3 regions of the Streptomyces sp. NPDC051738 genome follow, and region 3 is predicted to be linked to each of the others. Evidence: riboswitches for the same ligand, from Rfam matches in the RefSeq annotation. Region 3 holds a riboswitch; each other region holds the start of a gene.
The links. Region 3 has a riboswitch for cobalamin ahead of ACIA8X_RS19805 (cobalamin biosynthesis protein). Riboswitches for the same ligand answer to the same signal wherever they lie in the genome.
Positions count from the first base shown of each region.

Region 1 (5,223 bases), on a different contig from region 3:
CGCTGCTGCTGAGCTGCGGACCCGGGCACTGTTGCCCTACACACCAATCCTCCACATCCGATATGCGGACAGGGTCTTCCGCTGTCGTTGCACCGTCACCTACATTGCCTGCGCGTTTCACAGGTGATCAGCGAGGGGACGGAGCCGTCAGATGTCAGATGCGCCAGAAGTGAACAGAGAGCCGGTGGTGACGCCTGTGCGGGTCGTCATCGCGCTCTGTCTCGTCGCGCCCTTCGTGGCGATGCTGTGGGTCGGTTCGTACGCCAAGACCGACCCGGCGTTCGCCGGCATCCCGTTCTTCTACTGGTACCAGATGCTGTGGGTCCTGCTCTCCACGGTGCTGACGATGGTCGCGTACAAGCTGTGGCAGCGTGACCAGCGCGCCCGCGGCGCACAGAAGGGCGGTGCGTCGCAGTGAAGGACGGCGTGAACGGCGTCGCGCTCGGCGTCTTCATCTTCTTCTTCCTGGCCGTCACGGTCATGGGCTTCCTGGCCGCGCGCTGGCGCAAGGCCGAGAACGAGCACAGCCTCGACGAATGGGGCCTGGGCGGCCGGTCGTTCGGCACCTGGGTCACCTGGTTCCTGCTCGGCGGCGACCTGTACACGGCGTACACCTTCGTCGCCGTACCCGCGGCGATCTACGCGGCGGGCGCGGCCGGCTTCTTCGCGGTGCCGTACACGATCCTCGTCTACCCCCTGATCTTCACGTTCCTGCCCCGCCTGTGGTCGGTCTCCCACAAGCACGGCTATGTGACGACCTCGGACTTCGTGCGCGGCCGCTTCGGCTCGAAGGGGCTGTCGCTGGCGGTGGCCGTCACCGGCATCCTGGCGACGATGCCGTACATCGCGCTCCAGCTCGTCGGCATCCAGGCCGTGCTGGACGTGATGGGCGTCGGCGGCGGCGAGGACACGAACTGGTTCATCAAGGACCTGCCGCTGCTGATCGCCTTCGGCGTGCTGGCGGCGTACACCTATTCGTCCGGCCTCCGGGCCCCCGCGCTGATCGCGTTCGTGAAGGACACGCTGATCTACATCGTCATCGCGGTGGCGATCATCTACATCCCGATCAAGCTCGGCGGCTTCGACGAGATCTTCGCCAAGGCGGGCGAGGCGTACAGCCAGACCAACCCGGCGACGGGCGCGCCACGCGGATCGCTGGTGCCGGCCGAGGCGGGGCAGTGGACGTACGCCACGCTGGCGCTGGGCTCCGCGCTCGCGCTCTTCATGTACCCGCACTCGATCACCGCGACGCTGTCCTCGCGCAGCCGTGAGGTGATCCGCCGCAACACCACGATCCTGCCGCTGTACTCCCTGATGCTGGGCCTGCTGGCGCTGCTGGGCTTCATGGCCATCGCGGCCGGCATCAAGGTGCAGAACGGCCAGCTGGCGATCCCGCAGTTGTTCGAGACGATGTTCCCGGACTGGTTCGCGGGCGTGGCCTTCGCGGCGATCGGCATCGGCGCGCTGGTGCCGGCGGCGATCATGTCGATCGCGGCTGCGAATCTCTTCACCCGCAACATCTACAAGGACTTCATCAAGCCGGACGCGACGCCCGCACAGGAGACCAAGGTCTCCAAGCTCGTCTCCCTGCTGGTGAAGGTGGGCGCCCTGGCCTTCGTCCTCACGATGGACAAGACGGTCGCGATCAACTTCCAGCTCCTGGGCGGCATCTGGATCCTGCAGACCTTCCCGGCCCTGGTCGGCGGCCTGTTCACCCGCTGGTTCCACCGGTGGGCCCTGCTGGCCGGCTGGGCGGTCGGCATGATCTACGGCACGGTCGCCGCGTACGGCGTCGCCTCCCCGACCCAGAAGCACTTCGGCGGCTCGGCGAAGGAGATCCCGGGCATCGGCGAGATCGGCTACATCGGCCTCACCGCGTTCGTCCTGAACGTGGTCGTGACGGTCGTCCTCACCTTCGTCCTGAAGGCGGCGAAGGCCCCCGAGGGCATCGACGAGACGAGGCCGGAGGACTACACGGCGGATGCGGGAGATCCGGGAGTGAAGACGGAGCTCTCCAAGGTGGGCGCCGGTCACTGACGCGCCCGTCAGGGGCGCGGGTCTGTGTCGATATGCGGCTCCGCCGCGTGGGCGCGACCAGCCCACCACAACCCGCAGCGGGCCGCCGAAGAGCAACACCAACGGCGGCCCGCTGTCGTACACACGCATCGTCCTGTCCTCCCAGCGCACCATGCACAGCGCCCACCGCATCTACGAACGCCCGGGCTTCGCCCGCACACCCGATCGAGACTGGAATCCCGTCCCGCAGCTCGCCGACATCACTCTCCTCACCTATGAGTTGACACTGTGAAACCGCCGCGACACAACATCTGGGGGTGGCGTGGCGGGTGAGCACAAGATGTATGCTCATCTTCGCTGTCGCCGCAGGGGAATCCGGTGCGAATCCGGAACTGTCCCGCAACGGTGTACTTGTGCATGTCTGTTCCCAGAACACGGTTCCCGGGGCACGACGTGCGCAGGAGTCAGTCCGAGGACCTGCCGACAGCGCGCCCGGCCACCCGGCCGGTGCGCCCTGACGTCCGGGCCTCGCGGAATGGGCCGGTGGACGCGACGCCCCCGTGCGCTCGTGTGCTGCCCCCTGCCCTCGCCGAGGCCCCCGTGCCGAGCGAGGGAGAGCCCCCACGTGACCATCGCGCCAGCAGACCCGGCCTCAGCCGTCCCGACCGTCGCCATCGACGAGGACGCTCCCGGAACCGCCTTGCTGCGGACCCTCACCGAGCTGACCGCCGACCTCCCCGACGCCGACGCCGGCCGGGTCGCCGCCGCCGCGCTGCGCGGCCGGTCCGCCCGTGCCGACGAGGCGGAGCTGCGCGAGCTGGCCACCGAGGCGGCGGCCGGTCTCATCTCCGAGGACCCCGCCTACTCGAGGCTCGCCGCCCGGTTGCTGACCATCTCCATCGCCGCGGAGGCCGCCTCGCAGGGCGTTACGTCCTTCACGGAGTCGGTCGCGGTCGGACACCGCGAGGGCCTCGTCGCCGACCGGACCGCCGAGTTCGCGCGGATCCACGCGGCCCGCCTGGACGCCCTGGTCGACACCGGCGCCGACGACCGCTTCGGCTACTTCGGTCTGCGCACCCTGCACAGCCGGTACCTGCTCCGGCACCCCATCACCCGCAAGGTCATCGAGACGCCCCAGCACTTCATGCTGCGCGTCGCCGCCGGTCTCGCCGAGGACGACACCGCCCGCGCACTGGACGAAGTCGCCGCGCTCTACGGGCTCATGAGCCGCCTCGACTACCTCCCCTCCTCCCCCACGCTCTTCAACTCCGGCACCCGGCACCCTCAGATGTCGTCCTGCTACCTCCTCGACTCCCCGCTCGACGAGCTGGACTCCATCTACGACCGCTACCACCAGGTCGCCCGTCTCTCGAAGCACGCCGGCGGCATCGGCCTGTCGTACTCCCGTATCCGCTCCCGGGGTTCGCTGATCCGCGGCACCAACGGCCACTCCAACGGCATCGTCCCGTTCCTGAAGACCCTCGACGCCTCCGTCGCCGCGGTGAACCAGGGCGGCCGGCGCAAGGGTGCGGCCGCGGTCTACCTGGAGACCTGGCACTCCGACATCGAGGAGTTCCTGGAGCTGCGCGACAACACCGGGGAGGACGCCCGCCGTACGCACAACCTGAACCTCGCGCACTGGATCCCGGACGAGTTCATGCGCCGGGTCAACGCCGACGAGCCGTGGAGCCTCTTCTCCCCGTCGGACGTGCCCGAGCTGGTCGACCTGTGGGGCGACGAGTTCGAGGCGGCGTACCGGAAGGCCGAGGCCGCCGGGCTCGCCAAGAAGACCATCCCCGCCCGTGACCTGTACGGCCGCATGATGCGCACCCTCGCGCAGACCGGCAACGGCTGGATGACCTTCAAGGACGCCGCCAACCGCACCGCCAACCAGACGGCCCTGCCGGGCCATGTCGTCCACTCCTCCAACCTCTGCACGGAGATCCTGGAGGTCACGGACGACGGGGAGACGGCGGTCTGCAACCTGGGGTCCGTGAACCTGGGTGCCTTCGTGGACCTGGTCCGTCGGGACATCGACTGGGAGCGGCTCGACGACACCGTCCGCACCGCGGTCACCTTCCTGGACCGCGTCGTCGACATCAACTTCTACCCGACCGAGCAGGCTGGCCGGTCGAACGCCAAGTGGCGGCCGGTGGGCCTGGGTGCGATGGGCCTCCAGGACGTCTTTTTCAAACTCCGCCTCCCCTTCGACTCGCCCGAGGCCAAGGCGCTCTCCACGCGTATCGCCGAGCGCATCATGCTCGCCGCGTACGAGGCCTCCACCGACCTCGCCGAGCGGAGCGGCCCGCTGCCGGCCTGGGAGAAGACCCGTACCGCCAAGGGTGTCCTGCACCCCGACCACTACGGCGTCGAGCTGACCTGGCCGGAGCGCTGGGCCGCGCTGCGGAGCCGTATCGCCACGACCGGCATGCGCAACTCCCTGCTGCTGGCCATCGCGCCCACCGCCACCATCGCGTCGATCGCCGGTGTCTACGAGTGCATCGAGCCGCAGGTCTCCAACCTGTTCAAGCGCGAGACGCTCTCCGGCGAGTTCCTCCAGGTCAACTCGTACCTGGTGGCGGAGTTGAAGAAGCTCGGCGTGTGGGACGCCCGCACCCGTGAGGCGCTGCGCGAATCCAACGGGTCGGTGCAGGACTTCGCCTGGATCCCCGCGGACGTACGGGCCCTGTACCGCACGGCGTGGGAGATCCCGCAGCGTGGCCTGATCGACATGGCGGCGGCGCGCACCCCGTTCCTCGACCAGTCCCAGTCCCTGAACCTCTTCCTGGAGACGCCGACCATCGGCAAGCTCTCCTCGATGTACTCGTACGCCTGGAAGCAGGGCCTGAAAACGACGTACTACCTGCGTTCGCGCCCGGCGACCCGTATCGCCCGTGCCGCCCAGGGCCAGGCGCAGCCCGAGAAGACCATCCCCGTCCAGCAGGTCGCCGAGCCCGACGCCGTCGCCTGCTCCCTGGAAAACCCCGAGTCCTGCGAGGCCTGCCAGTAATGACCGCCCGTAACTCCAATCTCCTCGACCCGGGCTTCGAGCTCACCCTGCGCCCCATGCGCTACCCGGACTTCTACGAGCGCTACCGGGACGCGATCAAGAACACCTGGACCGTCGAGGAGGTCGACCTCCACTCGGACGTCGCCGACCTGGCGAAGCTGTCCGAGGGTGAGCAGCACATGATCGGCCGGCTGGTC
Region 1 covers NZ_JBITCM010000004.1:225,676-230,898, forward strand. Annotated here, with positions in the region: gene ACIA8X_RS11680 (YbdD/YjiX family protein) at 1-12, shown strand, start outside; gene ACIA8X_RS11685 (DUF3311 domain-containing protein) at 152-418, shown strand; gene mctP (monocarboxylate uptake permease MctP) at 415-2,037, shown strand; partial or broken gene ACIA8X_RS11695 (GNAT family N-acetyltransferase) at 2,162-2,308, shown strand; cobalamin riboswitch at 2,327-2,516, shown strand; gene ACIA8X_RS11700 (ribonucleoside-diphosphate reductase subunit alpha) at 2,642-5,026, shown strand; gene ACIA8X_RS11705 (ribonucleotide-diphosphate reductase subunit beta) at 5,026-5,223, shown strand, end outside.
Region 1: another riboswitch for cobalamin. It lies ahead of ACIA8X_RS11700 (ribonucleoside-diphosphate reductase subunit alpha); the one in region 3 lies ahead of ACIA8X_RS19805 (cobalamin biosynthesis protein).

Region 2 (5,223 bases), on a different contig from region 3:
CGCGGGCGCGAGCTTGGCGGCGGCGACGAACTGCGGGACGTTCCAGGGCACTACGGCGGCAACGACCCCGACCGGCTCGCGCCGCACGAGGATCTTCCCCAGCACGCCGTCGCGCCGCTCCTCGTACGTGAAGTTCCGCGCGACCGTGATCGCCGCGTCCCACACCATCATCGCGCCGAGTGCCTGCGCGAGGACGCTCCAGGAGTACGGGGAGCCGTTCTCGGAGGAGATGACGCGGGCGATCTCCTCGTGGCGTACGGCGATTCCGTCCTTGATGCGGGTGACGACCTCGATCCGCTCGTCGAGGGTCATCCGCGGCCAGGGCCCCTCGTCGAACGCCTTGCGCGCCACCGCGACCGCCCGGTCGACGTCGGCCGGCGAGGCGTGCGGCACGCGTCCGATGGCCTCTTCGGTGTGCGGCGAGATCACCTCGATGACGTCCTTGCCCAGGGGGTCCGTCAACTCCCCGCCGATGAACAGCTGTCCGTGTTCCACGAGCTCGGTCATGGCCGACTGCCTCCCCTGAGCGGGACTCTGACGATCCATCAGATACACGGAACTGATACCAGTTCCACCCGGAGGAGTCCACGGGCCGCACACAGCTCGCCTCTACGCTGGCCAATACGCCGATCAATGGGGCTAGGGGGCACGGGATGGCAGCGCGCGGGCGCGACTGGGCGGTGTTCGGCACGGCCATGGCGGTGGCCGTCGTGGGTGCCGCATGGATGGCATCGACGTGGGGCGACGTGAAGAGCAGCAACGGAGTGTCCGTGCACCGGGAGACGAAGAGCCCGGAGGAGATCAGGGAGTACTGGACCCCGGAGCGCATGCGGAACGCCGAACCCGGGTGACCCGGCAACCAGGCGACCCCGCAACCAGGTGACTCGGGCTCCCATCGGAACCTGTTCTAGTTATAGTGACCCGGTCGGCCGGAACGTGTCGCGGCGATTGGGGAGCCCATGGCGCAGGTGTACGACCACGGCGGCGGCGTCCGGTCCATCCAGGTCCCCATCCCTGACAACCCTCTCGGCCACACCCTCGTGTACGTCGTCGACACCGACCGAGGCCCGGTGCTCGTCGACACCGGCTGGGACGACCCGGCCTCCTGGGACACCCTCGCCGAGGGCCTCGCGGACTGCGGCACCGCGCCCGCCGAGATCCACGGCGTCGTGATCACCCATCACCACCCCGACCACCACGGCCTGTCCGCCAAGGTGCGCGAGGCCTCCGGCGCCTGGATCGCGATGCACGCGGCGGACGCGGCGATCGTACGGCGCACCCGGGCGACCCACCCCGAGCGCTGGTTCTCCTACATGGCGGCCAAGCTCACCGCGGCCGGCGCCCCCGACGCCCATGTGGCGCCCCTGCGCACCGCGCGCCGCCCGAGCACGCTGCCCGGCTTCGCCCCCGCCCTGCCCGACCGCGAGATCGTCCCCGGCGAACTCCTCGACCTCCCCGGCCGCCGCCTGCGCGCGATCTGGACCCCGGGCCACACCCCCGGCCATGTCTGCCTGCACCTGGAGGAGGAGCACCCGGCCCGACTCCCGGGCCACGGACGCCTGTTCTCCGGTGACCATCTGCTCCCCGGGATCACCCCGCACATCGGCCTGTACGAGGACCCCGACGACACGACCGTCACCGACCCCCTCGGCGACTATCTCGCCTCTCTGGAACGCGTCGGCCGCCTCGCCCCCGCCGAGATCCTCCCGGCCCACCAGCACGCGTTCACCGACGCACCCGCCCGCGTACGGCAGTTGCTGCTCCATCACGAGTCCCGCCTCACCGACCTCCTCACCCTCCTCGCCGAGCCCCTCACCCCCTGGCAACTCGCCGAGCGCATGGAGTGGAACCGGCCCTGGGACCAAATCCCGTACGCGTCACGGAACATCGCGATCGCGGAGGCGGAAGCCCATCTGCGGCGGCTGGTGAAGCTGGGGCGGGCGGAGGCGGTGGCGGGGAGCGAGCCGGTGGCGTACGTGGCCGTATAAAGATCGCCATGAACGCCATGGATTCTTTGGACCGGCTGCTCGCCGAACGCGCCTGCGAGCGCGTCATCATCGACTTCGTCCACCGCCTCGACCTGGGTGAACCGGCCTCCGTCGCCGAGCTGTTCACCGAGGACGGCAGCTGGGCCTGGCCGGAGGGCGAACGGTTGGTCAAGGGCCGGGACGCCCTCCGTCAGTACTTCGGCTCCCGCCCCGCCGACCGGCTCTCCCGCCGCATGATGTCCAACGTCCTGGTCACGGTGGCCTCCCCGGACACGGCAACGGCGACCTCGTACTTCACGACGTACCGGGTCGACGGCCACGAGGGCGGCCCTGTGCCGCCGGGATCTCCGGTCCAGGTGGGCTCCTACGAGGACACGTTCCGCAGGTCGCCGGACGGCACCTGGCTCCTGTCCGCCCGGGTCCTCCATCTGGCCTTCGCCGGACCTACCCCGCGCCCGCCCAAGCCATGAACGACCGGACCAACTCCTCCGCCTCACCCAGCACTTCGACCTCCCGCCGGGTCATCGTCGGATTCACCGCGCGGCGGCGCAGCGCCTCCGTGAGGCCGCTCTCGGTGAGGTGGGACGGGTCGGCGAGGAGGGCGGCGAGGAGCGCGCGGGCGGGTTCGGCGAGGGCCTCGTCGCCTACGGCGACCTGCGCGAGGATCACCGCTGAGGAGCCCCAGTCGAGGCCGGGGTCGCCTTCGGCCGCGTTGTCCCAGTCGATCACGTAGGGGCCGTCGGGCGTGAGGACGACGTTGTCCGGATGCAGGTCGAGGTGCAGGACACGGCCGCCCTGCGCTCCGCGCGCGGGGACGCCGTGCAGTCGCCGCAGCAGCCGGGCGAGGATGCCGCCCGCCTCGTCCGCGCCCATCGTCCCCTCGGTCAGCGCCCCCAGCATCGTCGGCCCCGACAGCCGCTGCATCACCAGCTCGGTCCGCGAGGAGTCGGCGAGCCGCACCCGGGGCACCGGAAAGCCGTGCTCGCGGACATGCCCCATCACCACCCCCTCGGCGAGCGCGTCCCCGTACCCCTCCCGGTACCGGCGCAGCACCCACGCCTCGTCGATCTCGTACACGTCGGCGGTACGCCCCGCCCCGAGCAGTCTCCCCACGGTCCCCCCTGTCGCTTCCCTCACGCCCGAAGCTACCGCCCGCACAGGCGCCCCTCAGCCTCAGAGTTACGGGCGGGTAGAGTGACGGCGTCGTCATCACACCCGTACAGGGGGAAGCCGGTGCAAATCCGGCGCTGACCCGCAACCGTGAACCGGTCGTCGAACGCCGGTGAGCCGGATCGCCCCGTACGGATACGTGACCGGCTCACGTGCCCCGGCAACCGGCCGGAGCACGGCACCGTCGAGGTATACGGAGTCGAGCCGCCCGGGGTCCCCCCTGTGCTGCCCGGTTCCCCTTAGGGAAGGGCATCCGCCGATCATGTACGTCCGCCGCAGCGCCGCGGCCCTGGCCGCCGTCACCGTGATCGGCACCGCCTCTGCCGCGCCCGCAGTCGCCGCCGACCCCTCCCCGTCCGCGTCCCCGTCCGTCACGCTCCCCGCCGGGCTGTACGGCACCGGCGACCCGACGTACGACGGCGTCTGGCGCCAGTCCCTCGCGCTGGTCGCGCAGAGCCGGGTGGGCATACAGCCCGCCGTCAAGGCGATCGACTGGCTGGCCGGGCAGCAGTGCGCCGACGGGGCGTTCGCGGCGTTCCGCGCGGAGCCCGCCAAGGCGTGCGACGCGAAGACCATGGTCGACACCAACAGCACGGCCGCAGCCGTCCAGGGCCTGGCCTCGGTCGGCGGGCACGAGAAGGAGATCGGCAAGGCGGTGACCTGGCTGAAGTCCGTGCAGAACAAGGACGGCGGCTGGGGCTACACGCCCGGCGGGGCCAGCGACGCCAACTCGACGTCCGTCGTGATCGGCGCGCTCGACGCCGCCGGCGGCGACCCGGCCGAGGTCCGCAAGGACGGCAAGTCGCCCTCCGACGCCCTGGTGAAGCTCGCCCTGCCGTGCGCGGACGGCGGTGCCTTCGCCTACCAGCCGGACAAGAAGGGCAAGCTCGCGGCCAACGCGGACGCGACGGCGGCGGCCGTCGTCGGCACGCTGGGCACCGGCATGCTGTCGGTGAAGGCCGGCGAGAAGAAGGATGTCGCCTGCGCGGGCGCCTCCGACCTCACTGCGGAGCAGGCCGGAGCCAACGGTGCCGCGTACCTGGCGAAGGCGGTCGAGAAGGACGGCTACCTGAAGTCCGCCCTTGCCGGCGCCGAGGACCAGCCCGACTACGGCAACACGGCGGACGCGGTCGTCGCGCTCGCCGCCGAGGCCGGTGCGGCCGCGGCCCAGAAGCCCCTGAACTGGCTGGAGAAGAACGCCGCGCAGTGGGCCGCCCAGAGTGGCCCCGCCGCCTACGCCCAGCTGATCCTCGCCGCCGAGGCGACGGGCACCGACCCGCGTGCCTTCGGCGGCACGGACCTGGTCAAGCAGCTCAACGCGCAGGGCCCGGCCCCGCGGACCGCGACATCCGAGTCGGAGTCGGAGTCGGCGAAGGCGTCTGAGGAGAAGCAGGACGACGACGGCGGCGTCAGCCTGACCTGGATCATCGGCGTCGGCCTGGTCGGGGGCATCGGCATCGGCTTCCTGCTGAGCACCCGCAAGAAGAACCCGCGACCGTGATCCGCCGCACCCTCGCTCTGCTCTGCGCCGCGCTGGTCGTCCTGACCGGCGCGGCCCAGGCCGCCCAGGCGACCGGCTACCGCTACTGGTCCTTCTGGGACCGCGACGGCGACACCTGGACCTATGCCACCCAGGGCCCCTCCACCGCCCGCCCGTCCGACGGCGACGTCCAGGGCTTCCGCTTCGCGGTGAGCGAGGACTCCAAGGATGCTGCCCTCCCGCGCGGCGCCGCCGTGTTCCAGGTGATCTGCGCGAGAACGCCCGCGCAGGACGGCAAGAAGCGGGTGGCGCTGGTCATCGACTTCGGTACGAAGGCCGACGCCCCGTCCGGCGAGACGCCCCCGCCCCGCCGCACGGCATGCGCCCGCGTCGCCGCCGACGCGACCACGGCAGAGGCCCTGGCCTCGGTGGCCAAGCCCCTGCGCTACGACACGAACGCCCTGTTGTGCGCGATCTCGGGGTATCCGGAGTCGGGCTGCGGGGAGCAGGTGTCGGGGGCGAAGGAACCGACGGCGGACGAACCGACGGCGGGCGAGCGGCAGACGGCCGCGCAGGAGACGGCCA
Region 2 covers NZ_JBITCM010000016.1:24,395-29,617, reverse strand. Annotated here, with positions in the region: gene ACIA8X_RS32230 (aldehyde dehydrogenase) at 1-507, opposite strand, end outside; gene ACIA8X_RS32225 (hypothetical protein) at 654-851, shown strand; gene ACIA8X_RS32220 (MBL fold metallo-hydrolase) at 960-1,988, shown strand; gene ACIA8X_RS32215 (nuclear transport factor 2 family protein) at 2,006-2,458, shown strand; gene ACIA8X_RS32210 (phosphotransferase) at 2,433-3,101, opposite strand; cobalamin riboswitch at 3,165-3,307, shown strand; gene ACIA8X_RS32205 (prenyltransferase/squalene oxidase repeat-containing protein) at 3,421-4,659, shown strand; gene ACIA8X_RS32200 (SCO2322 family protein) at 4,656-5,223, shown strand, end outside.
Region 2: another riboswitch for cobalamin. It lies ahead of ACIA8X_RS32205 (prenyltransferase/squalene oxidase repeat-containing protein); the one in region 3 lies ahead of ACIA8X_RS19805 (cobalamin biosynthesis protein).

Region 3 (5,223 bases):
CAGAGCGCGTCCGTGTCCGCGTGCTGTTCGATCAGATCGCCGAGCCGGTCGAGCTGCTCCTCGCGCAGCGCGGCGAACGACGTGTCCGGCGCCGGCACGAACCGACGGCCGGCGGCGGTCGCCACCTCGCGCAGGAAGGCCCGCCGGAACCCGTCCGACTCCAGCGAGCCGTGCCAGTGCGTGCCCCAGGTCTGCCCGACCCGGCAGCCGTCGAGGCTGTGTCCTTTGTCATCAGAGATGAACGCTTCCCCGCCTTCTACATCCGCGACCCCGTGATGGATCTCGTACCCCTCGACGGGCTCCCCGAGGGCCTCGCCGACCGGCCGCGTGAGGGTCTTCTCGCGGGCGAACCGGACGCGGACGGGCAGGACACCGAGCCCTTCGACATGCCCGCGTCGGCTCTCGACCTCGTCCTCGATGTGCTCGCCGAGGATCTGGAAGCCACCGCAGACGCCGAGGACGGGCCGCCCTTCGGCGACCCTGCGCCGGATGGCCTCCGCGAGCCCGCGCTCCCGCAGCCACTCCAGGGCGCGGACGGTCCCCCGGGTGCCGGGGACCACCACGAGATCCGCGTCGGCCAGCTCCTCCGGCCGGTCCACGAACCGCACGACGACGCCGGGTTCGGCGGCGAGCGCGTCGACGTCGGTGAAGTTGGACATCAGGGGGATCGCGCAGACGGCGACCCGCAGTACGTCCTCGCCGACGGGCGGGGCGACGTTCGACTCCCGGACCGTCCCGCGCAGGGAGACCCGCAGCCCGTCCTCCTCGTCGATGCCGAGGCCGTGCCGGAAGGGCAGGACGCCGTAGGTATGCCGCCCGGTGAGGCCGTGGAGCATGTCGAGGCCGGGCTCCAGGAGGCTGACGTCCCCGCGGAACTTGTTGACCAGGAACCCGGCGACCAGCTCCTGGTCCTCGGGCGAGAGGAGCGCCACGGTCCCGAAGAAGGAGGCGAAGACGCCCCCGCGGTCGATGTCACCCACGACGAGCACGGGAAGCCGGGCATTGCGGGCGATCCCCATGTTCACGATGTCGGTGCGCCGCAGATTGATCTCGGCCGGACTGCCGGCCCCCTCACAGATCACCGCGTCATACGTCTCCCGCAGCTCGGCGAGACAGTCGAGCACGGTCCCGAGCAGCTTCTGCTGCCGCCCGCCGTGATACCCGCGCGCACTGAGCTCACCGATCGGCTTCCCGAGCAGCACGACCTGACTGCTCTGCTCGCCACCGGGCTTGAGCAGCACGGGATTCATCAGCGCGGTCGGCTCGACGCGACAGGCCTGCGCCTGCATGGCCTGAGCCCGCCCGATCTCGGCGCCTTCCCTCGTCACGAACGAATTCAGCGACATGTTCTGCGCCTTGAACGGCGCGACCTTGACGCCCTGCCGCACCAGCCACCGGCAGATCCCGGCGGTGACGACGCTCTTGCCGGCGTCGGAGGTCGTGCCGGCGACGAGAAGCCCACCGCCCGTCATGACGTACTTCCCTTCACGATGCTGCGCGCGGCGACACAGACGCCGAGCGCCAGCCAACTGACGCGCTTCGACAGCCGTACGGCCCGCTCGATGTCATGGACGGCGACGGTCCGCCCCGCCCCGTTGAGCACGGGCCGGTGCTCGACCCGCCCGCCGTAGGACAGGGTCCCGCCCAGCCGTACGCCCAGCGCCCCCGCGAACGAGGCCTCCACGGGCCCGGCGTTGGGGCTCGGATGCTTGGTGGCGTCGGCACGCCAGGCCCGTACCGCCCCTCGGGGCTCGCCCCCGGCGACCGTCGCGAGGACGGCGGTCAGCCGCGCACCCGACCACCCGGCCACATCGTCGAGCCGAGCCGAAGCCCATCCGTACCGCCGATAACGGGGCGACTTGTGCCCCACCATGGCGTCCAGCGTGTTGACGGCCCGGAACCCGAGCAGCCCCGCCACCCCGCCGACGGCACCCCACACGAGCGCCCCCACCACGGCGTCGGAGGTGTTCTCGGCGACGGACTCGACGACGGCCCGCGCGATCCCGTCGGCGTCGAGCGCCTGCGGATCCCGTCCGCACAGATGCGGCAGCCGGTCCCGGGCGCCCTCGATGTCCCCCGCCTCCAGGGCACGCCCGATGACCCGGGCCTCACGCGCGAGCGAGGTCCCGCCGACAACGGCCCAGGTGGCGGCGGCGGTCAGCGCGACGGAAGCGGTACGGGACGGACGTACGGCCCGCTGCGCCACGGCACCGAGCGCCACGGCACCGCCCGCACAGATGGCGGTGTGCAGCGCGCCCCACCCCCGGTGGTCCCGCCACAACACCTTCTCCACGGCCCCGGCGGCCCGACCGAACGCGGCGACCGGATGCCCGCGACGCGGATCGCCGAGCAGCAGATCACCGAGAAGTCCGGCGGCGGCGCCGTACGCGAAGACGCGGTCGGCACGCATCGGGGTCAGCCGACCGTCGGTTCAGACAAGGGTCTGACGCTGCAAGTCGATCGGCAGGCGAGCATGGCGTTATGTCCTCACTCAGGGTGTCCACGCCCTGGTTCGACGAGACCGACGGCGAGAGTTCCTGGCTCCCGGGGCTATCTACCCCGGTGACAGTGGCGGGACCGCGCCGGATTCACACCGGACTTCCTCTTCTGCCGCCGTATATGGCTCGGGCAGTCCACCACGGGGTTGGAAAGGGCGTCAACTTGCCGTTGACCTGCGGTGGGGGAGTGTGCGAAGGCCCACACAGACGCGAGGTGCGAGACGGCGATCCGTCCCGCACCTCGGGTGTTCTCGTGCGCTGTCGCGTCAGGCCACGATCAGATAGATCCCGTACGCCACGGCCGCCGCGCAGGCCGCGAAGCAGGCGTACGCGCCGGTGACCGCAAGCGCGGCCGACCCGCCCTGAGCCGTGGCCTTCTCTTGGCGGGACAGGCCCGCGATGCCGAGGGTGAACAGGCCCACGAGGGCCACCGTGACCACGAGGCTGACGCCGAAGACGGAGCCGAGGGCCGCCCAGTCGATCTTCATGCTTCTACTTCCTTGGGTAACTGAGGAGGAGTGACCGGGAGGAGGTCAGACGGAGGCCTTCGACGGCGCCGGCTCGGTGGCCGGGGCCGGCACGGTGGCCGACAGGTCCTCGGTCGCCGTGCCTGCCGGGGGCGGGGTCACGGCGGCGATGGCGGTGGTGACCACGCCGGCCGGCTCGTCGGTCTCGTTGACGTTCGTGTGGTCGACGACCTCGCGGCGGGAGATCTTCCAGATGGCGGCGCTGGAGGTGATCAGGAAGATCGCGACGAGGGCGGTGCCCCAGGAGCCGAAGCCGGTCACGTACTCCGCGAGCGCGCCGACCAGGGCGGCGGCCGGGAGCGTGAGGCCCCAGGCGACGAACATGCGGGTGGCCGTCGACCAGCGGACCACGCCGCCCTTGCGGCCGAGGCCCGCGCCCATCACCGCGCCGGAGACGGAGTGCGTGGTGGAGAGGGAGAAGCCGAGGTGGGAGGAGGCCAGGATGACCGTCGCGGCGCTGGTCTGGGCGGCGAAGCCCTGCTGCGGCTGAAGGTCGGTCAGGCCCTTGCCCATCGTGCGGATGATGCGCCAGCCGCCGAGGTAGGTGCCGAGCGCGATGGCCAGGCCCGCGGAGAGGATGACCCACATGGGCGGGTCGGAGTCGGGGGCGACGGCGCCGCCGGCGACCAGGGCGAGGGTGATGATGCCCATCGTCTTCTGCGCGTCGTTGGTGCCGTGGGCGAGGGAGACCAGGCCGGCGGAGGCGATCTGGCCCGCGCGGTAGCCCTTCGCGGAGGCCTGGCCGTCGGCCTTCTTGCCGAGGGAGTACGTCAGGCGCGTGGCGAGGAGCGCGGCGATGCCCGCGACCAGCGGAGCGGCGATCGCCGGGATCAGCACCTTGGTGACGAGCGCGTCGCCGTGGACCGCGCCGATGCCGGCCGAGGCGATGGTGGCGCCGATCAGGCCGCCCATCAGGGCGTGCGAGGAGCTGGACGGCAGTCCGACCAGCCAGGTCAGCAGGTTCCAGAGGATCGCGCCGACCAGCGCGGCGAATATGACTTCGGGACGGATGCCGGTCTCGTCGACGAGACCTTTGGAGATCGTGTTGGCGACCTCCACGGAGAGGAAGGCGCCGACAAGGTTCAGCACGGCGGACATGGCCACCGCGACCTTGGGCTTGAGCGCACCGGTCGAGATGGTGGTGGCCATCGCGTTGGCGGTGTCGTGGAAACCGTTCGTGAAATCGAACGCGAGTGCGGTCACGACCACAATCGCGAGGATCAGCGAGAAGTTTTCCATTTACCCAGGCAATCGTTCGAGGTCATTGGCTGGACGAACGTAGGTAACCTGAGTGAACGAAAGGTGAACTGAGGGGGGCCGCACGGTGTCTGTGGAGAGGTTCTCTCTCGGCTGATCACCGCACGGCCCGGGTGCCGCAAGGGCTAGTAGCCTCGGGCGAACTTCTTGAGCTGGGTCATGGACCCGTTGAAGAGATTCTGGTCACCCGGCAGGCTGCCGCCGTTGTCGTACTGCCAGAAGGTCCAGAACTGCCATCCGGCCGGCATCGCCCCCGCGTTGGAGGAGTTGTAGCGGGCTATCCACAGCGCGTGATTCGAGGCGAAGGCGCGGCTGGCGCCGGTGCAGGTGTTCCACCAGTGGGTGGTCGTGTAGATCACCGGGCGACGGCCGGTGAGCCGCTTCACCTCATTGCTGAAGGACTGGATCCAGGTGACCATCTTGGCCTTGCTCAGTCCGTAGCACTTGTGCTTGCTGTACGGGTTGTACTCGATGTCGAGTGCGGGCGGCAGAGTCCAGCCGTCCGACCTCCAGCCGCCGCCGTTGCGCACGAAGTGCTGCGCCTGGGACTTGCCCGACGACTTGTTCGGCAGCGCGAAGTGATACGCGCCGCGGATGAGGCCCGCGTTGCGGGAGCCGTTGTACTGCTGGTTGAAGTACGGGTTGCGGTAGGTGTGGGACTCGGTCGCCTTGACGTAGACGAACCTCGCGCCCTTCGCCTTCGAGCTCTGCCAGTTGACGTTCTTCTGATGGGAAGAGACGTCGTGGCCCTTGGGTTTGGCGGCGGCCACCGCCGGGATCTCGGCGAGGGCGGTTCCGCCAAGGGTGAGCGCTGCCACGTATGCCGCTATGAGGCGGGAGCGGTGGCGGGACGGTTTGTGATCACGGGCCATATTTCCCCCCGGAATGGCGACGTGCACGACAAATCCCCCAGAGAGTATTGGAAGATCGTTGAAAGCCGA
Region 3 covers NZ_JBITCM010000007.1:472,355-477,577, forward strand. Annotated here, with positions in the region: gene ACIA8X_RS19800 (cobyric acid synthase) at 1-1,472, opposite strand, end outside; gene ACIA8X_RS19805 (cobalamin biosynthesis protein) at 1,469-2,410, opposite strand; cobalamin riboswitch at 2,509-2,649, opposite strand; gene ACIA8X_RS19810 (hypothetical protein) at 2,765-2,986, opposite strand; gene ACIA8X_RS19815 (anion permease) at 3,032-4,264, opposite strand; gene ACIA8X_RS19820 (lysozyme) at 4,408-5,154, opposite strand.